Algoriphagus machipongonensis: one gene and its partner. The protein of the gene in region 2 interacts with the protein of the main gene of each other region in a pairwise test. Links are inferred from orthologs where the notes say so. Each region holds a gene or a part of one and is shown on either strand. Other genes may lie near its edges. The genes, in order: ALPR1_RS16425 and topA.

What was found.
Region 1: the proteins of topA (region 2) and ALPR1_RS16425 interact in binary tests that used the Escherichia coli proteins (3 or more experiments, as listed by UniProt). The link is inferred for Algoriphagus machipongonensis from one-to-one orthologs.

What each region holds. Positions count from the first base shown.
Region 1 is NZ_CM001023.1:3,900,491-3,913,024, reverse strand. Bases 5,731-8,636 are described here. They hold ALPR1_RS16425 (IMPACT family protein), read right to left. Parts: upstream 7,537-8,636; coding sequence 6,925-7,536; downstream 5,731-6,924. Other genes in these bases: ALPR1_RS16415 (hypothetical protein), read left to right, coding at 8,046-8,636; ALPR1_RS16420 (sugar 3,4-ketoisomerase), read left to right, coding at 7,634-8,071; ALPR1_RS16430 (3'-5' exonuclease), read left to right, coding at 6,330-6,935; nhaC (Na+/H+ antiporter NhaC), read left to right, coding at 5,731-6,333. In the rest of the region: ALPR1_RS16460 (DUF6515 family protein), read left to right, coding at 1-112; ALPR1_RS16455 (DUF4494 domain-containing protein), read right to left, coding at 158-658; ALPR1_RS16450 (hypothetical protein), read left to right, coding at 855-3,143; ALPR1_RS16445 (Mpo1 family 2-hydroxy fatty acid dioxygenase), read right to left, coding at 3,137-3,616; ALPR1_RS16440 (NAD(P)/FAD-dependent oxidoreductase), read left to right, coding at 3,598-4,824; more of nhaC, read left to right, coding at 4,876-5,730; more of ALPR1_RS16415, read left to right, coding at 8,637-8,972; ALPR1_RS16410 (glycosyltransferase), read left to right, coding at 8,974-9,924; ALPR1_RS16405 (M16 family metallopeptidase), read right to left, coding at 9,925-11,196; type IX secretion system outer membrane channel protein PorV, read right to left, coding at 11,196-12,410; type IX secretion system sortase PorU, read right to left, coding at 12,407-12,534.
Region 2 is NZ_CM001023.1:2,267,135-2,279,811, reverse strand. What follows is about bases 3,184-6,232. They hold topA (type I DNA topoisomerase), read left to right. Parts: upstream 3,184-3,570; coding sequence 3,571-5,895; downstream 5,896-6,232. Other genes in these bases: ALPR1_RS09555 (carboxypeptidase-like regulatory domain-containing protein), read left to right, coding at 5,923-6,232; ALPR1_RS09565 (SixA phosphatase family protein), read right to left, coding at 3,184-3,415. In the rest of the region: ALPR1_RS09580 (3-keto-disaccharide hydrolase), read left to right, coding at 1-202; ALPR1_RS09575 (AEC family transporter), read right to left, coding at 289-1,431; ALPR1_RS09570 (pyridoxal phosphate-dependent aminotransferase), read right to left, coding at 1,445-2,620; more of ALPR1_RS09565, read right to left, coding at 2,948-3,183; more of ALPR1_RS09555, read left to right, coding at 6,233-7,164; ALPR1_RS09550 (SIR2 family NAD-dependent protein deacylase), read left to right, coding at 7,234-7,926; ALPR1_RS09545 (DUF5996 family protein), read left to right, coding at 7,967-8,878; mgrA (L-glyceraldehyde 3-phosphate reductase), read left to right, coding at 9,155-10,177; ALPR1_RS09535 (MFS transporter), read left to right, coding at 10,174-11,355; ALPR1_RS09530 (hypothetical protein), read right to left, coding at 11,401-12,192; ALPR1_RS09525 (pyridoxal phosphate-dependent aminotransferase), read left to right, coding at 12,393-12,677. UniProt on the Escherichia coli protein: Releases the supercoiling and torsional tension of DNA, which is introduced during the DNA replication and transcription, by transiently cleaving and rejoining one strand of the DNA duplex.

The DNA of each region.
Region 1 (12,534 bases), 1.6 Mb from region 2 along the record:
GAAGGTCGGAGATCAGACTTATGTGAAAATTGGTGACACTTATTATATGCCTGTTCAGGAAGACGGAAAAGATTTGTATGAGATCGTGCAGGTAGAGGAAGTAGAAGAGTAACATTTACCTTGAGATATAAAAAAAAGCCTCTTTTGAGGCTTTTTTTTATGATTCTTGATCTTCTTCTACTTCAGATAAAGGTTTGAAATTTCCTTCGGGAAGCTGTTCTGCTACCTCGTCTTTTTCATAAGGGAAAACCTCAACGATTGGACTTTCTACAATGTCTGGAACCCTAAAGCTTACCAACATATTGCTTAAACTTTCCTGAATACGGTCAAAAGCCTCTTTCACGTCCTCAGCAGTCACAATCATATATTGTGTGACTTTCTTTTCCTTACCACTATCAGCATCGGTCACCAAATAACAAATCTTGCATTTGTACCAAATGTCAGCATCCTCGTAAAAAAATACGTCTACGATATTACTTTTACTTAAGTTGGTCACTTGGAAATCTCCTCTGATTTGTTCGCCAAGTCTGTCGTAAATAATTGCTTCCGCTTCAGTAAATGAAACAGCATCAACTAAGTATTGCTCTGAAATGTTTTTCAGTAGTCCTTCTTCGTTCTCTTTCGCGTATTTTACTTTGCACAAAAACCAGGTTCTCATCTTTTTCTAATTTGAACCGTGAATCTAAATCTTATCAATTGAACAACCATAAGAATCATCTTAAAAGTCAGAAATCGCTTTCCTTAATTTGAGTAAGTATTTGAAAATCAATGGTCTTTATTTTTCAGTCAATCAGGACCAATAAGAATTGGTACAGAATGTTTAAAAGCTGTAAATTAAACCGAAATCCTTAAGCATGCGAGATAAAATCTGGTTCAGTTTCCCTGTTCAACTTTTACTACTTCACCTCCGAAAAAATCTGGCTCTAATTTTTGTCTGGATTATGCTTTTGGGGATAATTACAGAGCAATTTGGGGTGATGCTAGGTATTCCATTCCTTTTTCTCGATCCTGAATATTTACATCAAGTTTCTTGGATTAGCTTTTTTATGGTTGGGATAGGTTTCGCAATGCTCACGATGGCTTTTCACATGACTACCTACATTATGGATGGTAGCCAGTTCAAGTTTTTGGCAGTTTTACCCAAGCCCTTTATTCATTTTTGCATCAATAACTCCCTGATCCCATTTACTTTTTACCTCATTTACATTATCAAGTTTATCAACTTTCAACTCCAAAACGATCTCTCCTCAGACTGGATAGTACTTCATTATTTTTTAGGGTTTTCTGGTGGCGGAATTTTGACTTTTGCTCTGATTTTCGGGTATTTCTCATTTACTAATAAGGACTTTTTTATTCTTTTTGCAGGATCAGTTGATAAAAGATTGCGGAAAGTTCGCCTTACGCGAGCCAATGTCATTAGTCAATACAAGGAGCTTAAAAATAAGAATGACAAGGTTCTCTATTTTATTAATCTGAAGTTGGGAATGGAGAAAGTCAGGCCGGATATTTCTAGGTTTGAAGGAACTAAACTTCTACGGGTATTTGATCAAAACCACTTAAATCTTTTTTTGATCCAGGTTTTTTTGATTCTGTTTGTTCTGTTCCTAGGTTTCTTTAAGGAAAAACCGGTGCTTCAATTACCAGCTGCAATGAGTGTCACGCTGTTGCTTGCTATACTCGTAATGCTTGTTGGAGCTATTAGCTTTTGGTTAAGGAAATGGTCAACTGTGGTGGTACTTGCCTTCTTGATTTTAGTGAACTACTTCTCAAACTTTTCTTTCCTGAACAGGCCTCATGAAGCTTTTGGTCTTAATTATAACACTAAGCCAGAGCTTTACAATCTTGAAAGACTGAATCAGCTATTACATCCGGATACCGTGATAAAAGATCGTTCCCAAACGATTCAGGTTCTTGAAAACTGGAAGTCAAAATTCCCAGATGAGGAGAAACCAAAAATGGTGATGGTTGCAGCTAGTGGAGGAGGACAGAGGGCTTCGTTATGGACCTTCCATGTCTTACAGAATATCTATGGTATAGCGCAAGGCGAGATTATCAAACATACAGAATTGTTTACCGGTGCATCTGGTGGAGTATTAGGTGAGGCATTTTTTCGTGAGATCTATTTAAGGTCTCAGAGCAATCCGGAATATGATCCTTTGAACCCAAAGTACTTGGATCAAATTTCTGCTGATAATTTGAATTCGATCATTTTTACTTTGTTAGTGAATGACCTTTTGATCCGGAATCAATATTTTGAATATAGAGGATATAAATATCTGAAGGATAGAGGGTATGCTTTTGAGAATCAGTTGAATATCAATACAGAGGGTGTGTTGGATAAACCGCTTTCTGCTTATAAAGAGCCGGAAGGCTCCGGGGAAATTCCCTTGCTACCTGTTACCGCCTTGATTACCAATGATGGAAGAAAGCTGGTGATATCGCCTAACTCGATGTCTTATTTTGGAACTTCTGTGCTCGGAAAGAGTGGGGAAGCTGAGAAAAAACAATCCATTGATTTTATGAGATTTTTTCATGGTCATGACCCGGGGAATTTAAGGTTTTTGTCAGCATTAAGAATGAGTGCGACTTTTCCATTTATCACTCCAAATATTCAACTTCCTTCAGAACCAGAGATGGAGGCAATGGATACTGGTTTGTCGGATAATTTTGGGATACAGGATGCATTAAGGTTTACTTATGTTTTTCAAGAATGGATTGCTGAAAACACCTCAGGGGTAGTTTTAATTACGATTCGAGACTCTGAAAAAAACACAGAGATCCCACCTACAACTCCTCCTAAGTTGTTCGAAAAAATCTTTACCCCTCTTAAGAATATTTATTCCAATTGGGATCATGTTCAGACCATCCAAAATGAGGTGCTTTTTAATTATATGAATGAATCTATGCCATTTCCATTGGAAAAGGTGGAGTTTGAATATGCGCCAGAGCAAGTGCAAGCAGGGGAGTTGAGTGGAAGTCAAGAAACGATGCAAAGGGCTTCGTTAAATTGGAGGCTTACAGCGAGGGAGAAAAAATCTATTTTGGCAAGCATTTATACTTTAAAAAACCAGCAAAGTATTCAAAAGCTAAAAGAGATGTTCGGCCCGAATCATGGTGTTACTCCATCAGATTCCATTCAATAGGATAGGCCTATTTTTTTGTAAATAAAGTGCATAAGCCATGCGGGGCCGATGAGCAAAAACTGGATGTCTTTCAAAAAGGAAGGTTTTTTGCCTTCAATTTTGTGTCCCCAGAACTGAAAAAACCAAGCGATAACAAATATCCCAATGCTTATTAGCCATAATTTTCCCGGGAAGTATAAATCAAGAAAATTCGCAAATGCGAGACAAAGAGCAGAAAAGAAAAACATCCCTAATGACAAAGGGGGTGAAATGGATAAATAATAGACTAATACGATAGCTAGAACCAAAGTCGCCCAATTTGCAAAATCCCCTAAAAATGGCATGAATTCAGCAATTGATTTGGCTGGAATGGAGAAAATCAGTCCGACAATGCTAAAAAATATAGCAGGAACGCAAATCCAGTGTATCAATTTGTTGGTTTGATTTTGATGGCTTAATCCATATTCGTTAAGTAATGCATCAATCTTTCTCATGGCATTTTGGGGATATTTCTGCTAGATTTATTCAAATTACTAAATCCATCGATTATTTATTCATAGAAAGCAGGATTAAAATGTTGAGTTATTGGGAGGAAAAGAATTTTTTAGATCATGACCTATTAATTATAGGATCAGGGTTTGTTGGACTTTCTACCGCAATCCATTTCAAGAAGAAGCATCCGAAAGCGAAAGTTCTAGTTTTGGAGCGGGGTATATTTCCCTCTGGAGCGAGTTCAAAGAATGCTGGATTCGCTTGTTTTGGTAGCCTTACAGAGATTTTGGATGATCTTGAGCATATGGAGCAAGATGAAGTGCTTAGTCTGGTTAGCAGGCGGTATAAAGGTCTTCAAAAGATCAGAAAGAAGTTTGGTGATAAGAAACTTGGCTATCGAGAGAGCAATGGTTACGAATTATTAGATGAGTCCTTGCTTTCTGCTTCAGCTAAAATGATAGAGGTGAATCAATTATTGGCAGATCTTTTTCCAAAAGATGTTTTTACTGAAGTTCATAAACATTCCAAGCTGGGATTTTCTGACTCAATTAAAATGGTAATCCAAAATGGTTTCGAGGGGGAATTAGACCCAGGTAGATATTTAAACTGCTTATGGAAATTAGCCGGTGAGTTGGGTGTAAAAGTACTCACTGGAGCAAATGTGGAAAGCTTAGATATTGATTCTGGTGTCACTGTAGTTACCTCAAATTTTAGCAAAAACCCCATCCAATTTAGAGCTAAGAGAGTAGCTGTTTGTACAAATGCTTTCACTAAAAAAATACTTGAAAACACAGCCCTTGTTCCCGGAAGAGGCCTTGTTTTACTTTCCAAACCTTTAGAATTCGAAATCCCATGGAGAGGTGGCTTTCATATGGATAAAGGGTACATTTATTTTAGAGAAATAGATGGAAGATTGCTTTTGGGAGGAGCAAGAAATATTGATTTTGCCAGTGAGGAGAGTACAGATTTCTCTGTAAATACAAGTATTCAATCTCATCTGAAAAAAATGGCAGAGGAAGTAATATTTCCAGATAAGGAAATTCTATGGGATAAAGAATGGACGGGTATTATGGCATTTGGAGAAAAGAAAATGCCTCTAATTGAGCATGTAAGTAAAAAAGTGGCTGTTGGCGTGAGATTGGGTGGTATGGGGGTTGCAGTTGGATGGCAAGTCGGAAAAGAACTAGCAGGTCTGATAGCTGAAAAATAAAGTGATTTTTTTTGATTAGATTCAAAGCTTAAATTCACTAAATACCAATTAATGGAAGGAATTACTCGTGCCCCCAAGGTTTCAGACGCCCTTATTCCCTTAATTTTTTTAATTGTTCTTCTGGTTTTAAATATCCGGGTCTTTGGAACCGATGGCCTTTCTGGATCCAATCAAATTGTCCTCATACTCTCGGCAACTGTAGCAGCTTTGGTTGCAATTTTCAGATTAGGCTTTAACTGGGAAACTTTGCAGGATGGAATAGTAAAAAGTATCAGTTCTGCGATGTCAAGTATCCTTATATTATTCCTGATTGGTGCTTTAGCAGGTACGTGGATGTTGAGTGGGGTAGTTCCCGCCATGATTTATTATGGACTCCAAGTACTTAATCCAACCATTTTCCTTGTTGCAGCCTGCTTTGTAAGCGCAGTAGTCTCGGTTGCTACAGGAAGTAGCTGGACTACAGTAGCGACCGTGGGTGTGGCGCTGTTGGGGATTGGTAAGGCATTGGGTTTTGACGAAGGTATAATTGCCGGATCCATTATTTCTGGAGCCTATTTTGGAGATAAAATGTCCCCACTTTCTGACACTACAAATTTGGCTCCTGCAATGGCAGGAACGGATTTATTTACTCATATCCGGCATATGGCAAAAACCACTGTTCCTTCGATCATCATCGCTTTGTTGATGTTTATCGTAATTGGTTTTAATTATGAAACCAATGGATCAGTGAATGATGTAAAGGCTATTTCTGAGGTGATTTTGGAGAAGTTTAATGTCAGCGGATGGCTTTTTCTTGTTCCAATCATCGTTTTAACCATGATTATTAAACAAGTACCCGCTATTCCAGCTTTATTAGCTGGGGCCTTGTTAGGAGGAGTATTTGCGTTGATTTTCCAACCTGAGATAATTTCAACTATTGCCGCAGAAGATGCTTCTTATGCTTATCAGAGTTTTAAAGCTGTGATGATGTCCATGTATGGTGAAATAAGTATCGTTACCAGTAATGATGTGGTGAATGAATTACTGATTACTGGAGGAATGGCAGGTATGTTAAATACCATTTGGCTTATTGTCTGTGCGATGGTCTTTGGAGGAATAATGGAAGAAAGTGGTATGCTTCGTGTTTTGGCAGAAGCCATCATCCGTAAAGTTCACAGAGTAGGTTCATTGATTGCTTCTACTGCAGCAACTTGTATGTTCTTTAATATCACTACTTCAGATCAGTATTTGGCAATTTTAGTTCCTGGTAGAATGTATGCAGACGTTTATAGAAAAAGAGGATTGAAACCAGAAAACTTAAGTCGTACGCTAGAAGATTCCGCAACCGTAACATCTGTTTTGGTTCCATGGAATACCTGCGGAGCTACCCAAGCTTCTGTATTAGGCGTGGCTACATTGACTTACGCACCCTATTGCTTTTTTAATATCATCAGTCCAATAATGACTATTTTATTTGGGTACCTAAAAATTGGGATTAATTATTACGAGAAAGAAGAAGAGTTGGCATGATTCCATTTAAAATAAGTAAGGAAGAAGTAAATAAGTTGCCTTTGGGGCAATTTGAAGGAGAAATGTTTCTGATAGATCAAAAAGAAGATGTAGAGGAAGCAGCTGAATTTCTTTCAAAGCAAAGCATTATCGGTTTTGATACGGAAACCAAACCTGCTTTCCGTCGGGGAGTAATTAATCAAGTTGCTTTATTGCAGTTATCGACGGCCACCCAAGCATTTTTATTTCGTTTAAATGAAATTGGTGAGTTCCCTGATTCCTTAAGAAATATCCTAGAAAAAGAAAGTATTGTGAAGGTAGGCGCTGCTGTGCATGATGATATCAAAGGCTTAGCAAAACTGACAGATTCATTCTTCCCCTTATCATTTTTTGACCTAAATGACGAACTGAAAAAGGTAGGATTTCACAATGTTGGGGTTAGAAATCTTTGTGCAATGGTTTTGAAAATGAGGATTTCAAAATCTGAGCAAGTTTCTAATTGGGAGGCGGAAGTTTTAACAGAGAAACAACAGCGCTATGCGGCAACTGATGCCTGGGCATGTCTGGAGGTTTTTAAAAAACTAAAAAAAGAAGGTTACTTGGATGAGCTTTTTAAGACTTGATTTGTAGAGTTTCAATTGAATCTAAACTTTCGATTAATTCTTCCTCAATTCCCTTTCTATACGCTAGTGTCATTTGACAATTTAAAGCCATTTCCTGATTTAGAATGGTTAAGTCATGGGATTTAACCAATTTCATAACTTCATTCATTGCAGGATATTCAAAAAGGATCTGAACGCTTTCCATAACCTTTTCTTCTACAATTTCATTTTCTTCAATTGCTAAGGCCGCGGAGGTTTTGTAGGCTTGGATCAAGCCTCCCATTCCTAGTTTTGTTCCGCCGAAGTATCGTACCACCACAATCAGGATATTCGTTAGGTTGTTTGAACGAATTTGACCTAAAATCGGGTCTCCAGCAGAATGATTTGGTTCACCATCATCAACGGCCCGGAATACAGTTCCTTCTTTTCCAAGAACATAGGCAAAGCAATGATGTCTTGCATCATAATAGGTTTTCCTTAATTCACCGAGCTTTTCTTTGATTTCCTCTTCCTCCTTAACGGGGAATGCGAAATAAAAGAATTTACTACTCCTGTCTTTGTATAATCCATCACTTGTTTTTTGTATGGTTAAATAAGTGTCGTCAAGAGGAAGGGATTCCATCACTAAGGAAAATTTACTTTTTGTTAGAAATACTAAATTAGAAATTTAACCTTTTAGTAACCGTAAATCCGTTTGATTTCTGTTATTTTTAGGGTTGATGGGATTAGAAGAAAATGCTGAAATAATATCAGAAAGATTACCCTATATAATTGAGTTTTCAGGCCATAGCACCGAAAATGGAGCCTTGCATTTTCTGGAAAACGAAGTCTTGTTTCCGAATGGAATCCTCAGGTGTTTTTGGATTTCCAATGTAAAATCTGGGGAAACCCGAGGTGACCATGCTCATTATAAAGAATCTCAGGTGATTGTTGCAATGGCAGGTAAATTAACTATTGAGGTTACCACTTGCGATAAACGTAAATTGAATTTCATTTTAGACTCCTCTTCCAAAGGCTTGGTTGTTCCTCCTTTGAATTGGTTGTCAATTCAGTTTAGTGAAAATGCAGTTTTACTTGGTTTAGGAGACCAAAAGTTTTCAGAACAAGATTATATCAGAAACAAATTAGAGTTTGACAACATACAAAAAGGAATTTAGCGATGGTTATGAATTGCGAGTGGATTCATCCTTTCTGGAGGAACGAAAGTACTTACTCGCTAATTTCCCCAATCCTGGGGATGACCTTTTGGACTTTATTTGGCTTAAAAAGGGTAAAGAAAAGGCAAGTATTTTATTCTCGATAAATTCTGATCAAATAGCAAAGTCACTTCCATTAGCCCCCTTTGGGGGATTTTTTATTTCGGATAAATTGAGCTCTGAGTCTTTGGAAGAATTTCTAAATCATGTAGAGTTTTATCTCAAAGAAAAAGGGATAAAAAAAATTGAGCTTACTCAAGCACCCAAACCATATGAAATTAATCATGATCTGATAGCTTATTTATTGTTTAAAAATAAGTTTGAACAGGAGCAAGTGCTTAGCCATCAGTTTTTTATTGGGAAAAAGAAGATAAAGAAGTTCTTGAAGAAAGAGAATTCCCGCTATCAAAGTAGAGCAAAGGATGCTGGAGTAATAGTTAGCAATTGTTCAATCAATAATTTTAATTTCCTTCAAGATATAAGGGCTTGGAATCAGCAAAGGGGATATCATGTTAATCTTGATGAAAACAGAATTATTCAGCAGGTTTCTGAATACCCTGACAGGTATTTTTTGATTAGTTTAATGCAGGGCGAGGTAGCAATCGGTCATAGCTTAGCAGTCAAACTTTTCCCTGAAACGATTTATTATTTTCTTTCAGCTATCAATCCTAGGGTTCAAGTGAAATATGGTGGTGAGCTGATGTTATATAACCTCTTTAAATTGGCAAGTGAAGAAAAGGTGGAAATCATAGATTTAGGCTCCTCAGATCTAGAGGTTTCACCAAATCATGATTTAATATTTTTTAAATCCAGGTTTTCAAATGATATTTCCAATAAGATTACCTGGGTAAAGAATCTCTAAAATGCTTACATCTGAGTCGGTTACAATCATTTGTATTTGCTTCAATCAAGAAGAATGGGTTGAGGAATGTCTGGAAAGTGTGAGGCTTCAGGATTATTCTTGGAAGGAATTAATTGTGATTGACAATGGGAGCAAGGATAAATCCCTGGATGTAATCCAAAATTGGATTAACGAGAAATCCGGGACTTTATCAGTACAGCTTATTTCACATGATGAACCTTTGTCCTATCCTGTAGCATTTAATGCTGCCTTGGGCCAAGTAAAAAGCCAATATGTGGTCGACCTTGCAGGAGATGACGTATTCTATCCAGATCATTTATCAATGTCAATAGATTGCCTAAAGCAATCTCCAGAAGCTGCCTTTGTTTTTTCAGATGCTTATATTTTGGAGGAAAGCGGACTTATTCAGACTTTTTATAAGAGGGGGAATGGAGGAGAGTTAAGAAAGCAAATTGAAATTGAGCGTATTTATGAAACCTTGGTTCAATATCATTATATCTGCTCACCGACCATTGTTTTCAATAGACCCATTTTAGTAAAAGAGGGGGGCTATGATGAGAACTTAAGTTATGAAGATTTTGATATACAGGTTCGGTTAGCAAGAGAATATCCCGTCGTTTTTTCGGATCATGTAGGGGTGTTAAAAAGAAAACACTCCGAATCACTTTCTAGCAGACAATATACTCCATACCACTCTGTAATGTTACCAAGCACGCTGCTTGTTTGTCAAAAAATCAAAGAGATGAATGAAAGTGAGAGTGAGAATAAAGCACTTGAAAAAAGATTACTATACGAACTCAAGCATGCATTATGGTCAGGGAATTTTGAAGTGGCCGAAGGCTTTATTGAGCTTGGAAAAGAGCTGGGAATAAAGAGTCTTATGTTTGGGATATATAAGATTTGGTCGAAAACTAAGCTTGATTTAGCTTGGCTATATGTTAGAATTACCTGATTAACCGACTACTATTCTCACAAAGTCTTTTTCCTTAAAGTATTTCCTTCCTATTGCTTGGATATCCTCCGTAGTGAAAGTCTTTAAATAGCCAAGTTTGTCAAAATAGAAATTGAAATCCAATCCGCTTTGATGGACTGATCTAAACCTGTCCATTAAATCAAAAGATGAACTAAAGCGGGAGAGCATTTGTCCGATCATGTAGTTCCTAACTACTTCAATTTCATCATCAGAGGTAGGCTCTTCTATTAATCTATCAATTTCTAAATAAATCTCATCGATCACTTCTTGGTAAAATGCTTTTTGAACATCTGCCGCAACTACCCAGTAGTTGATGTCACCAATTTCTCCAAGGCTAGAAAAAATCCCATAAGTATGTCCTTTATCTTCTCGGATATTTTTGATTAATCGAGAACCAAAGTAACCTCCCAGAATAGTGTTGAATACCGATAACCCAATGTAATCCGGATGCGTTTTTGGAATAGAAAGACAACCCATTCGAATACTACTTTGTACCGCATTTTCTCTTGACTCTTCCCATAATAATTGTGTTTTTGAATCGGGCAAAAGAGTTTGATTGGTAGCTTTTCTATTGGGTAGTTTCCCTAGTTTAAAGGTTAATTGTTGTAGTTCAGATTCTGAAAGCTTTCCGCTGACAAAGATCTCCATTTCCTGCCAGAGCATTTCTCGGTAATAAAAAAACAGGCGATCTTGAGTGACTTCGTCCACATGTTCCTCCAATGGTATTGTGCCATAAGGATGATCCAGACCAAAAAGAGATTGACGAAATAGCTGAGTGGCTCTAATGGAGGACTTTTCTTTCTGGAGTTTAATCCCCAATTTTTTTTGTGATTTTCGCTTTTCCAGCGCTTCCTGAGGATAAGTTGCTTCTGTAAATAGTTTTAAGAATACCTCAAGTACCGGGTTTAAGTGTGCTTTTGTAGTCAACAGGCTAAGTCCTTCATGCGAGAATGTCTGAATAGGACTAATTTCACTTGCGTGAAAATCAAAATATTCAGCCAGTTCTTCCCCATTTAGTGTGGATATGCCTTCCTGAAGCAAAGCCAAAGCAAATTCTGGGATTAAGTGTTGGGAAAGTGGGAGAGATGCCTTTTTACCTAAACCAATTACTTCAATTTTCACCACCTCCAAGTTTGGAGTGTAAGTGAAAAATAAGTTTGCCCCGTTTTCTAATGTGAGTTTTTGAGGTGGGGATAGTTCAAAATCCTCCGGAACCTTAAATTCAGGAGCTTTGGACCTGTCTAATTCCATTATTCGTTCGGAATAGTATAAAGTAAAGAGAACCTTAAAGTTTCAGCTAAAGGGTGATTCTGCTTTTGTGGAACGAGGTAAGAGAAATCAAATCCTATTCGCTTCAGGTCAAACCCTACGCCCATGGTAAAGTATTTTCTACCACCTTTGCTTTGATTTTCAAAAAAGTAACCGGTCCTTAAATTGAATTTTTCTGCATAAGTATATTCTACACCAAAAGATAATGTGATCTCCTGAATTTCCTCCGAAAACCCACCTGGAGCATCTGCGAATGAACCAAACATTCCAGAAATTAACGGGCGATTTGGGTCTTTCCCTTGAGCAATTACCAAGTTTCCATTTTCATCAGTGACTAATGATCCATCTTCATTTGTCTGATAAATTGGAGGTGAGGGTACTAATAATTTGTTGAAATCCAGAGCGAATGTGATCGTGTTCATTGGATCCAAATCAAGAGAATAAGCAGTTCCCAGTTTTAAGTTGGTGGGAATATAATCTAAGTCATCCGCACTGTTATAAGTGATTTTAGGACCAATATTGGTGATGCTTACGCCCCAGGACCAGGTGCCTTCTTTCGCTCCAGAGTAGATAGGTTTTTGGTAGTAAAGACCAACATCTGTCCCTACACTGATACCTGGTCTACTTTCGTTTCCACCAGATGAGGAAATGTTTCCAGATAGATTAGAGTGAATAAATCTTGCCGAAATACCCAAAGCAAGGTTTGAAGATAGTTTTCTGGAATAGGTACCACCAATAGCAATATCTCTGGGATTAAATTCTCCTAGTTCGTTCCCTAAACCGTCTGTCAATTGGATGTCGCCCATATTAAAATACCTCAAGTCAAATCCAAAAGTCGAAACTTCATCGATTTTGAAATAACCTGTGAGGTAACTTAAGGACATGTCATTGACCAGTTTCCCAAGCCAAGGGGAATAGGAAAGTGAAAATCCCATTTTTCCATCTACAAAAGCTAGTTTTCCAGCATTCCAATGTGCTGAATTTGCATCAGGAGAAGTTGCAACGCCTGCATCCCCCATAGCGGAGTGTCTTGAATCAGGAGCAAAATTTAAAAAAGGCACAGCTGTAGTGATCACTCTCCTCGAGGGGTCTTGCCCCGATATGATAGTGCTATTCTGAGCGAAAGTTGTAAAACTAGCCAGGGTGAAAATTAATAGGAATACTAAATCCCTTTTTCTAATGGCCTTTATTTTCATTTAATCACGATTTGACCGCTTGCTACCGCCATTGAATTATCGGTTTCTGTTTGAAGCGTTATTTTGTAAATATAAGTTCCTTTTGCGGGATATTTCGTTTGGTTTTGTAAAAATATCCATGATA
Region 2 (12,677 bases):
CGGAGTTAAGATTCATGAAGATCAACCCATCCAACAAGTCTGGGGAGGTCCAAACTCCGGTTTAGATGGTGGAAATGATGGAGGAAAAGGAATCACCGATACCCCTGGAGGTTTAAAGCTTCAAGCTGAAGGCCATGATGTTTTTTATAGAAATATCTGGATCAAAAAATTGAATCTGGACGGAAAAAGTACTGATTTCTAAAAAGAGGAAATTAGAAAGGAAAAAGAAAGCCTCGGACGAATGCCCGAGGCTTTTCTGCATTTTAAACTGCATCAAACCCATTTTATTTATCTGCTTTCTGCAGAACTATCTTTTAATTCTTTTTCATTTATAAAAGGAATTGAAAACTCTAGATTTCTTACCCAAATCAACAATCGAGGAATTACTGGCAAAGCCACTAAAACTCCGCCGATCGCGAATAAATGGCTTGGGAATGTGAAATAGCTTCCTGAACTAAAAACTCCCAAAATCAGCACAGTACTCAAGGGCAGAGATACGGCTAGGATATTAATCCCTAACTCCAAGTTAAAAGTCCCCTCCTCCACTGTCACTTCTTTATCCCTTTCTAATTGTCGTACCGCAGACATATGAGCAAAAGGCCAAAAGGAACAGGCTGACAATGGAAAAACCACCGCGAGTAAGATTGCTGCTTCACTAGGCAGGTCTACCAAAGAGATGAAAATCCCAGAGATGATAAAACTGAATCCCGCTCTCAAGATTAGTACTGAAGCAATCTTTTGAATCTGCTCTCTTTTCAATATGACTGAAACACCTATGAATAAGAGCACTAAAGGCGTCATAATGTCCTTTAGCATCAAAACCGACTCTCCGATAAAACCAGGAAGGTTTTCTAATCTGTAGCCCATAGCTAGAATGATCAATGCGACAATTATCACCATGTTTATAGGTTCTTTAAACATAGAGATCACAAGCTCCTTGACTTTCTGTCCATTGGACCGACTACCTAAACCAAAGTTTTTATAATACATACTCATAGCAAACAGATAAGAGAAAATTAGTACATAAACTTTATTTCCTATATCTGCCAAAGCACCCCAAGCAAGGGCATCTTCGCCAAGGTATTCCAATAGAAATGGAAAACAGGATAACCCGGGTGCTAAAGAAGGAATCATTAACAACCAGGTTCGCGTTTCCGCTGAATCTTTCTTGAAACCTAGTAAAGGCAGTACCATTTTACTGCTGATCAGCATCATGGCATTCCAAGCCAAAATCAACAGGGGAAGAAACATCAATTCGGTATCGATGTCAATTTTGAGCAGAGCTACAAAAATCATTGCAGGCAAAGCCAAATCTAGAATAATCGTTTTTAGGCCTTTTTTATGGTCATCTTTTACCAACCTATTTTTGAGCAAATACCCAATTAAGATCAGTAATAGCAGAGAACATGTTTTTTGTAAGGCTAATGACATAAATTAAGTATTATTAGGCAGTCACTTTCTTGAATGTCTCTACGAAAATTTCCATCTCGCTTTTCGTTCCCATACTTACTCTACACCAGTCTTTATCATTAATGTTGAATACTCTGATACCAACTCCTGAATCATACATCCCTTTCATAAACTCTTTTCCATCCATAGCGATAGGGAAAATCATAAAACTGGTATGAGAAGGAATAATATCATAACCCAATGAGGTTATTGCATCATGGGTGAAGTGTCTACATTCAGAATTATACCCACGGCATTCTGTCAAGAACTTGTTTTGTTTCATACTAGCAATTGCTCCATTCAAAGAAGTCACACAAAGGCCCATGGTACTTCTTACATATTGGGTCACGCTCTCAATTCTTTCTGGTGTAGCTACCATATAGCCAATTCGCAAACCAGCCATTCCATGAATCTTACTGAATGTTCTGGCAACAATGACGTCTTTTCCTTCAGCAACTAATCCTACCATGGATTTTGATTCCGGATTTTCTAAAAACTCCAGGTAAGCTTCATCTACAAAAACAGGCGTTTTCTCAGATACTTTAGAACAAAATGCTTTTAGCTTTTCCGAGTCCGTAATAGAACCAGTTGGATTATTTGGATTACATACGTAGATAAGTTTGGTCTCTGCATCTATTGCTTTTTCCATAGCATCTAAGTCATGTCCATAATCCGAGGCTAATGGAACAGGCTTCCATGAACCTCCCATGGATTGAGCGGTATTGATCAAAGACATGTAAGAAGGATCTGCAGAAATAACATTCCCCCCATCTTTGAATCTTGTAATAGCTACTTTCTCCAACAAATCAGTAGAACCAGGACCTAGCATAATATGATCTGGAGAAACTCCTTCTTTCTCAGCAATCATATCTATTAAAACTTTTGCCTCTCCATGACCATATCGGTTTCCTATACCAGCTGTATTTGCAATAGCTTTGACCACTTCTGGTGCTGGACCATATGGGTTTTCATTGGCATTCAATTTTGCCAACATTTTTGGTTCTGAAATCGGGAAATCAGGCAGATATTCACCCAAAATACTTTCAGGTGCATAATGAAAAGCTCCCGAGGCTGCTTTCTTTGGTAAAGCAAATGATGGAGATGCCACCAACGCTCCCGCAGACAGCAAACTCGTTTTCATCCAATCTCTTCTGTTCATTGACTTGATCATGTTTTCAATGGTTAGGGTATATATTTCTAAAAGGGTTTCTTAATAACAATACCGTATGCAACCCAACCTGGGAAATTCATACGATTAAACTTAAGGCATCTAAAGCCTTTGAATGGGTTATTTTATCCGAAAAAATTCCGGTTGGGGTGGGTTTACTATTAAAAACAACAAATTTTCATCAATTCAATTAACACTGGGTCAATTTTTAACTGATTAAATCTATTTTTCTGTTAAGGTATAGAAATTAGGTTTAAAAATAAACCATTAACAAAAGGATTTTTGTTTAAAAATTATTTTTAGGGTCTTTTTTAACCCTTAAAAAAATTATTATTGAAAAACTTCTTTTAGAATGCCCGTATTTAACCCCACCATTTGCCATTCATTGATTTCAAGATCCAGGCATACCATCATTCCTGGCTGCATATTCAAATAACTTTCTCCAGAAATATGTGAAACCAAAAGACTGATAATAGGATTATGCCCTACGATTAGGCAAGAATTATGAGTAGAAGGAATATTTTCAATCAAATTGATCAAAGCCCCTAAATTCCCTTCATAGATTTCCTTTAAAAAAATTTCCTCTCCTATTGCTAAGTAGGACTCCATAATTTTTGCGGTTTCCATAGTCCTTTCAGCAGTGGAACAGTACATAATATCTACTCCCAAAGACCTACTTTTAAGCTCAACCCCCATCCTATGCAACCTTTCGATCCCTCTTTGCGTCAATTGCCTTTGGAAATCTGTTCCATCTGAAAAACCTGCTTCTCCATGTCTTAATAAAAATAATTGCTTCATTGTGATTGATTTAGGAACCTTAAATAGAAGTAATATTTCGCAAAAATCTCACCAAATAGAAGGATAGAATTTTTATTTATTTTGATTAAAAAACTAAGCCCTCTATTTTTAGCAATCCAAATCGGGCGTTTTAGCCCAAAAACAAACAGCTTTTTATGTCGAAAAACCTTGTTATTGTCGAGTCCCCTGCCAAAGCAAAAACCATTGAAGGTTACCTTGGTAGTGATTATAAGGTTGTTTCAAGCTACGGCCATGTGAGAGATCTCCCTAAAGGAGATAAAGCAATTGATATTAAAAATAGGTTTGAACCTACCTATGAGGTTACTGCCGATAAAAAGGATGTAATCAAAAACCTGAAGGCAATGGTGAAGGATTCAGAAATGATCTTCCTAGCCAGTGATGATGACCGCGAAGGAGAAGCCATTTCCTGGCATTTAAAAGAGGTTTTAAAGCTTAAGGAAGAGCAAACTAAGCGAATTGTCTTCAGAGAAATCACCAAAAATGCAATTTCCAAAGCCATAGAAAACCCTCGTGGTATTGACTATGACTTGGTCAATGCACAGCAAGCGAGACGTATCCTTGATCGATTGGTAGGTTTTGAACTTTCTCCAATCCTTTGGAAAAAAATTAAAACTGGTTTATCAGCCGGTAGAGTTCAGTCAGTGGCTGTTCGTCTTATTGTAGATAGAGAAAGAGAAATCGAGCAGTTTAAGGCTAAGTCCAGCTTTAGAATTACTGCGCTATTTGAAGTAGAAGGAAAAGTATTTAAAGGAGAGCATCCCAAGCGTTTTGAAACGAAAGAGGAAGCTGAACAATTCCTAAAATCTTGCCTGAATGCTGAATTTTCAGTTGGTAACCTAGAGAAAAAACCTGGTAAAAAATCTCCAGCTGCTCCATTCACCACTTCTACCCTACAGCAGGAAGCAAGTAGAAAGCTTTACTTTTCGGTTGCACAAACCATGTCGGTAGCACAGAAGCTTTATGAAGCAGGTAAGATTACCTACATGCGTACTGATAGCGTCAACCTTTCGGAAGACGCAATGAATTCTGCTAAAAACGCCATTAATAATTCTTATGGAGATCAATACCATAAGGCTAGAAAATATTCAACAAAATCTGAAGGAGCTCAGGAAGCTCACGAGGCCATCAGGCCAACAGATTTTTCTGTAAATGAAATTTCTGGAGATAGAAATGAGCAGCGTTTATACGACTTAATCTGGAAGAGAGCCATCGCCTCTCAAATGTCCGATGCTGCCTTAGAGAAAACAACAATCACAATTGATATCTCCAATTCAGATCAACACCTAGTGGCAACTGGCGAGATCATCAAGTTTGATGGATTTCTTAAAGTATACTTAGAAGACACTGATGATGAGCCAGAAGATGAGGATAATGTAAATAAGTCACTTCTTCCACCTTTGGAAATCGGTCAAGGCCTAGGCCTAAAAGAGATGAAAGGGAAAGAAACTTTCTCCCGTTCGGCTCCAAGGTATACGGAAGCTTCACTTGTGAAAAAATTAGAGGAGTTAGGCATCGGTCGTCCATCTACTTACGCACCAACTATATCTACCATACAGAGAAGAGAATATGTCATCAAGGAATCACGAGATGGCACGCCTAGAAAATATGTGGAAATGGTTATCGCCGATTGCAATTTTAAAGACGAAGTAAAAACAGAAATTACAGGAGCTGAGAAGCAAAAGCTTTTCCCGACCAATATAGCCATGGTCGTAAATGATTTTCTTGTGGAGCATTTTCCAAATGTGATTGACTTCAGTTTTACTGCTCGAGTAGAAAAGGAATTTGATGACATCGCCACTGGAGGTCAGGATTGGCACGATATGATTCAATCATTCTATGGCAACTTCCATCATAATGTAGAAGAAACAGAGCAAGTTTCCAGACAGGATATCAATACGAGCAGAGAACTTGGTAAGCATCCGGAAAGCGGGAAACCGATGATTGCAAGATTAGGCAAATTTGGTCCGCTTGTTCAAATCGGAGATAGTGAAGATGAAGAAAAGCAGTATGCTAGCCTTAAAAAAGGGCAATTCATAGAAAACATCACGCTCGAAGATGCTTTAGAGCTATTTAAGTTACCTAGAGACGTGGGGATGTTTGAGGATAAGAAAATGGTTGCAGCCATTGGAAGGTTTGGTCCTTATATCAGACATGATGGTGCTTTCTTCTCAATCGGGAAAGAGCTAGACCCATTGAGCATAAATGAGGAAGAGGCGATTGAAATCATTAAAAACAAGCGTGAAGCAGATGCCAAAAAGCATATCAAATCATTTGATGAAAACCCTGAAATCCAGGTATTGAATGGCAGATGGGGGCCTTACATAAAGATGGGTAAGAAAAACTATAAAATCCCAAAGGATAAAGTTGCTGAAGACCTGACTTACGAGGAAACAATTCATATCATAGAAAACCAGCCTGAGCCTAAAAAGAAAGGTCGATTTGCTAAAAAGAAAAGCTAATTCAATCAGTCAAGTCAGTCTTATTTTATGACAATGAGATTATATCAAAGACCAAAACCAGTGTTTCAATACCTGATTTTGGTCTTTTTTTTAGGGCTTTCCCCAATTCTTTTGAAAGCTCAAAACACTTTAAAAGGAAGAGTTTTGGAATATGGCACCAAGGCTCCTATTCCTTATGCGAGTATTTTTCTTACCAACACCACATTAGGAGTTACAGCTGATGAAGAGGGTAAATTCTCTTTAAAAATCCCAGACGGAAGCTTCGATGTGATTGTGAGGATGCTGGGTTACGAATCAGTCAACTTCTCTATAAACACAAATGAACTTCCAGCAAGTGGATATCAGGTTCAGTTAAATACTATGGATCAAGAACTTGAGGAAATAGAATTAGAAGTAGAAAGAGATCCAATTTGGTACAGAAACTTGGAGTATTTTAAATGGTATTTTATTGGTTCCTCAAAAAATGGTCGTGAAGTAGTCATAGAAAACGAAAAAAAATTACTTCTGGATAGAGATACTAACCCTAATATTTTACAGGTAAGTGCAAAAGAGCCCATTCTACTTGACAATCCTAATTTAGGCTACAAAGTAGAATTTCTATTGGTTGACTTTCAGTACAATTTTAAAGAGGAAACCATCCTATACAAAGGCTATCCCCTATTTATTCCTTATAAGGATCTGGGTAAAAGCAAACAGAAAAAAATAGCTAAAAACAGAGCAGAGGCATACAACGGCAGTTTACAGCATTTTATTCATAGCCTATATTTAGGAATTAGTCAAGATGAAGGTTTTGTTGTGAGAAGACTAAAAAAGATTCCCAATCCTGAAAAACCAACCAAAACCGAAATGGATGAGGCGCGGTTAATTTTCAAAACCAGCACATCTCTAGAAGTAAAAGACAGCATTCAGACACATTTTTTATCTAAAGCACATCTTTCAGACAAAATTGAGATCCTAGATCAAAATGAATTAGACCCTGAAAAACTTCTAGACAGGCATGAAAACGGAAGGGTTTTTATCCTATTTGAGGATCAAATTCATATCACCTACCTTAACGAAACTTTACCCAGAGAATACGTGGGAGCATCTGCAGGAAGAGATAAAAAATCACCTCAAATTTCGAGATTAAGAATAACTGACCCAAAAGTAGAAATATTTTTTTCCGGGAGTTTTGATGACCCACTTGGAATCATGGTAGAGGAATATATGGCTTGGGAAAGAGTGGGTGATCTTATGCCTTGGGATTACGTACCCATCAGAGGGAAATAGATTCCAATGATTTTCGTTTAACAGAAAGTTGACAAATCTTGAAATTTTTAAACTTCAAAAATTAATAAGATGAGTAAGAAGAAGTTTGTAGTACTATCAGGGGCGGGTATATCTCAAGAAAGTGGAATCAAAACCTTTCGGGATAGTAACGGCCTTTGGGAAAACCATGATATCATGGAAGTTGCCTCGCCTCAAGGTTGGAATAAGAACAGAGCTTTGGTACAGGAGTTTTATAACCTCCGCAGAAAACAAGCACAAGAATGTCAACCTAATACTGCTCATATAAAATTAGCTCAGTTAGAGGATAAATTCGACATCACTATAATTACACAAAATGTCGATGATCTTCACGAGAGAGCAGGGTCTTCAAAGGTAATTCATCTTCACGGGGAACTTAACAAAGCCCAAAGTAGCTTTAACCCTGATTTAGTTTATCCATTGGATCATTGGGAAATCAAGGAAGGGCAACTATGTGAATTGGGAAGTCAATTAAGACCTCATATTGTTTGGTTTGGGGAAATGGTGCCGAAAATGTCTGATGCTATCGAGGAAGCCGCAAAGGCAGATATCTTTTTAGTGATAGGTACTTCTTTACAGGTTTACCCTGCCGCAAGCATTATAGAATATGTACCTTCTACAGCCAAAAAATTCTTGATCGACCTACAGATCCCAGATTATAAACTAGATCCAAGTGTTATTTGTATAGAAAAAAAGGCCAGCGATGGAATGAAGGAACTAGAAAATGTTATTTTAGAAGAATAATTACAGCCCAGAAAATCTTTTTTAAATCTAATTTTTACATATGGCATCCAAAAAATCAACCTGGCCTGTATTTCAATTTAATGAAAGTAAGGATACCATTTCTCTGCTTCATTTATGGATCCAGATTGTGGGGAAGGTAAAACTAAAAAAGTCACCTTGGCAAAATCATTCCTGGCATGGTGCGTTGCATGTTAACTACCAAGGGCTGACAACTAATTCCATTCCTTATGAAAATGGAATTTTTGAAATCATGTTTGATTTTATTCATCATGAGCTGAAAATCAAAACTAGTTCAGGAACAAGAGACCGCTTTTCTTTAGGTGGACAAACCGTAGCAAGTTTTTATGAAATGCTAATGGAAAAACTTGAATTCTTAGGTATAGAAGTTACAATAGACGACATGCCGGAAGAAGTAATAGGCGCTATTCCATTTTCTAAAAACACAAAAAAAGTCCCTTACCAAGCCAATGAAGTGCAGAAATTCTGGAAGGTATTGGTGCACACTCAAAATGTACTTACTAATTTCAGAAGTGGGTTTATTGGCAAACAAAGTCCTGTTCATTTTTTTTGGAACTCTTTTGATTTGAGTTATTCAAGATATTCTGGAAAACCTATATCCTCACCAGAAAATACTGAAGGTGAAAATGATTTGAATGCTCAGGAAGTTTTTAATGTGGGATTTATGCCAGGAAACTTGACATTTCCCAATCCCTGTTTTTTTACTCAATTGAAACCTACACTCCCATCTATTAAGGATCAAAAAGTAAGTCCTGAGGCTGCAGAATGGAAAGATGAATTGGACAGATTTATTTTGCCATACGATGTCGTTCAAAAATCTGACTCCCCAAAAGAAACTTTACTATCATTTTTACAAAGCAGCTATGAGGCCTGCGCAAACCTTGCTGAATGGAATAGAAAAGAGCTTGAAGCAAATAGAGCAAACGAAATTTGATTTTGGATTTAAATCCAAATAGTTTTTGAAATTCTAACTGACTAAATAAAGTGGTTTTTCAGATTAGGCATTGACTTGAACTGAAAGACTTTCATGGGGCAAGTTTAATTTGTTCCTGCTAACCCAGAAATGAAGACCATTTCAGAAGCCCTAGGTTTTTATTAGAAAGATTGGTGTTTTAAATTCAGGAAAAGCCTCTTGAACTTGCTAGTTTTAGGACTGATTCAACTATTTTGGTAACTATTTACTTTACATACACCCAATAATCCAGATTCTATGCAAATTAATGACCACAATCCACTTCCTACTTATCACGCTGATCCGAAGAGATATGATCAGATGAAATACAGAAAGTGCGGAAATAGTGGATTAAAATTACCTGAAATCAGCCTTGGCTTATGGCATAATTTCGGTCATAATTCAGACTTTACTTTAGGAAGAAAAATTTTAAGAAGAGCTTTCGACTTGGGGATCACCCACTTTGATCTTGCAAATAATTATGGCCCTCCATACGGAGCTGCTGAGGAAAATTTCGGAAGAATTTTTCAAAAAGACTTTCTTACTTACCGGGATGAGTTACTAATTTCCAGCAAAGCGGGTTGGGATATGTGGCCAGGACCTTATGGGAATTTTGGTTCAAAAAAATATTTGATCGCTAGTTTAGACCAAAGTCTAAAAAGGATGGGACTTGATTATGTAGACATCTTTTATCATCACAGACCTGATCCTGAAACGCCTTTAGAAGAAACCATGGGTGCTTTGGACCAAATTGTAAGACAAGGAAAGGCTTTATATGTTGGGATTTCTCAATACAGTGCAGAAGACACGGTTAAAGCCTATGAAATTCTTGAGAAAATGGGAACGCCCCTATTGATCCATCAACCTCGGTATAGTATGATGGATCGTTGGGTTGAAAATGGTCTAATGGATGTTTTGGGTGACAAAGGAATTGGAAGCATTGCTTTTTCACCTTTAGAACAAGGTTTATTGACCAATAAGTATTTGAAAGGTATTCCAGAAAATTCTCGGGCAGCAAAAGACGGGAGGTACTTGAAGCCAGACCAAATCTCTGAAGAGAAAATAAAAATGGTCAGTAAGTTGAATGACATTGCCCAAACTAGGGATCAAACTTTGGCACAAATGGCGATAGCATGGCTGCTAAAAGACCCTAGAATCACATCAGTTTTGGTGGGTGTGTCAAAGCCAGAACAACTTGATGATAATGTTAAAGCTATTGCCAATTCAACATTTGGCCCTGCAGAAATCACTCAGATAAAATCCCTTATCGGAGCTTCATGAAAGTAACCTCCAACCGAAGTGCCTTGACATTGATCGTTCTAGCTCAATTTCTTGGCACTTCTCTTTGGTTTGCAGGAAATGCCGTAGTACCAGAATTAAGTCAGCTTTTAGAGGACAATTCTTTATTGGCCCCTATTACATCTGCTGTACAGTTTGGTTTTATTTCAGGCACTTTTTTCTATGCTCTTTTTTCAATTCCAGATAGATTTTCCCCCATCAAAGTATTTTTGACTAGTGCTATCCTAGCTTCTGCAAGTAATTTGATGATCATATTTCTTCCGCTGAAGATTGAATTCATACTCGTTTGCAGGTTTTTTGTCGGAGTCTTTTTGGCTGGAATTTATCCAGTTGGGATGAAAATTGCAGCCGATTACTTCGAAAAGGGCTTGGGAACTGCTCTAGGCTATTTGGTTGGAGCTTTAGTGCTAGGGACTGCATTCCCCCATTTAATCCAAGGTTTAGACCTTCAGCTATCTTGGAAGATTATTTTTATATGCACTTCGGTTTTAGCGATTATTGGTGGGCTATTGATTTATCTATTTGTTTCCGACGGCCCCTTTAGAAAGAAAAACCAAAAATTTGAAATTAGCTTAATCCCTAAACTGAGTAGAATTACTTCACTTAAAAGTGCTGCATCCGGCTATTTCGGCCATATGTGGGAGCTATATACCTTTTGGGCATTCGTACCGATATTTATCAGCTTTTTATATGGAGAGGAGTTTCCCCAAAATCAAGTTTCTTTTTTATCCTTTCTGATCATTGCGATCGGTGGAGTCTCATGTGTTTTCGGGGGTATTTTATCTACGAAATTTGGCAGTAAAAATATTGCCCTTTTTGCTTTACTCGGTTCATGTGTCTGTTGTCTTCTAGCTTTCTTTGTTCCTTCCTTCCCATCCTTTTTCTGGATTATTTTTCTGCTGGCCTGGGGAATTCTAGTAACTGCAGATTCCCCCCAGTTTTCGACTTTGGTTTCTCATTCAGTTCCTGCAAAATACAAAGGCACTGCCTTGACATTAGTAAATTGCTTGGGGTTTGCTTTAAGCATTGTAAGTATACAAGTTGGTCAATACTTGCTAAACTGGATTCCGGTGAATCAAATGCTCGCTTTATTGGGAATAGGGCCTTTAATCGGCTTATTTTTATTTAAACTTTTCCAAAAGCCTAACCTATTGACATAAAAAAAGAGGCTAAGAAGCCTCTTCCAATTAAATAGTCAAACCGGACTATCGAACTACATTTTCTAATGTAGCAAGGTAAACCCATTTTTGGTCTCTAGAGTTTAAACCTTCATTTACTGCCTTTTGTTGTGCTACAGACTGATTCATATCCTCATATTCCTGAGAATTGAAAAACTGCATATAATCCTTATACATATTCATGGTTAAATGAGTGGATTTTGCCTGAGAGCCAAGAGGAAGTGCAGTCCTCAAAAAGCTCCAGTGTCCCATCATACCTTGTTCAATCTTATTTTGATGGATAGGCCTAAAGACTTCCATTTCGGCTTGCTCATAGGCTTCAAACATCCCCTCTCTAGCTTTCATTAGATCAAAGGAGGCAAGAACACCAGGTTTCATTTGAAAATCATCACTTGTACCGACAATTTCCTTCATATAAAGCCTCATAGGTGTATCCTTGATGTCTAAAGCATTTTGAAACAAGTTCGCTACTTGAGCATCATTCAGGTGTGGATAGGCTATTTTTGTGTAATCCATCATGGCCGATTCATCAAGACCATTCATCATATTTACAGGATCATTGTAATAGGTAATCATGATGTACTGGAATGCTTCCTGATCAGCTCCAGATTGAAGGGACCAAAAATCCCATCCTTGAATTTTTCCATCTGTCAATGCTTGTCTATAAACCTTTTCCATAAGGTCTTTAAACTCGATGTAATCAAAGATCTGATCATCTTCTACTTTGATGAAATCAAATACCAAATATTGAGTTTGCTGGGCACGAATTCCTCCAGCCATCAATAATCCAAAAATTAAAAATAGAACAATCTTTTTCATAGTCATTTGGGTTTAGGGTAAATTGTGCTTCACTATAATTTAAAAAATAATTCTGTTAGAATCCTCATATAAGAGAGATTATTTCTTTTTATTGATTATTTCGGCAAAAAAGCTAATTTTAATAAAGTAGGACAGAAAATGTATTTTTTCTAAAGGATTATTGCTCTACTTGGAATATTAATAAATAAACCCAAAATAAAATGACAGGAATATCAAGAAGATCATGGATAAAAAGAGCTTCACTTGGGAGTAGTTTGGCTTTATTTGGAGTCTCAGAACTGACAAATTCACTTACAGCAGCTGAAATCCGAAAGTACAATCCTAGAAAATTGGACAATCCTATTCGCCTAGGTTCAAATGAAAACCCTTACGGACCTTCAGAATCTGTAAGGAATGCCATGCAATCTCACTTTGATCTTGGTTGTAGGTATCCATGGAGTTACAATAGTGATTTGGTCAAAATGCTATCCGAAAAAGAGGGTGTT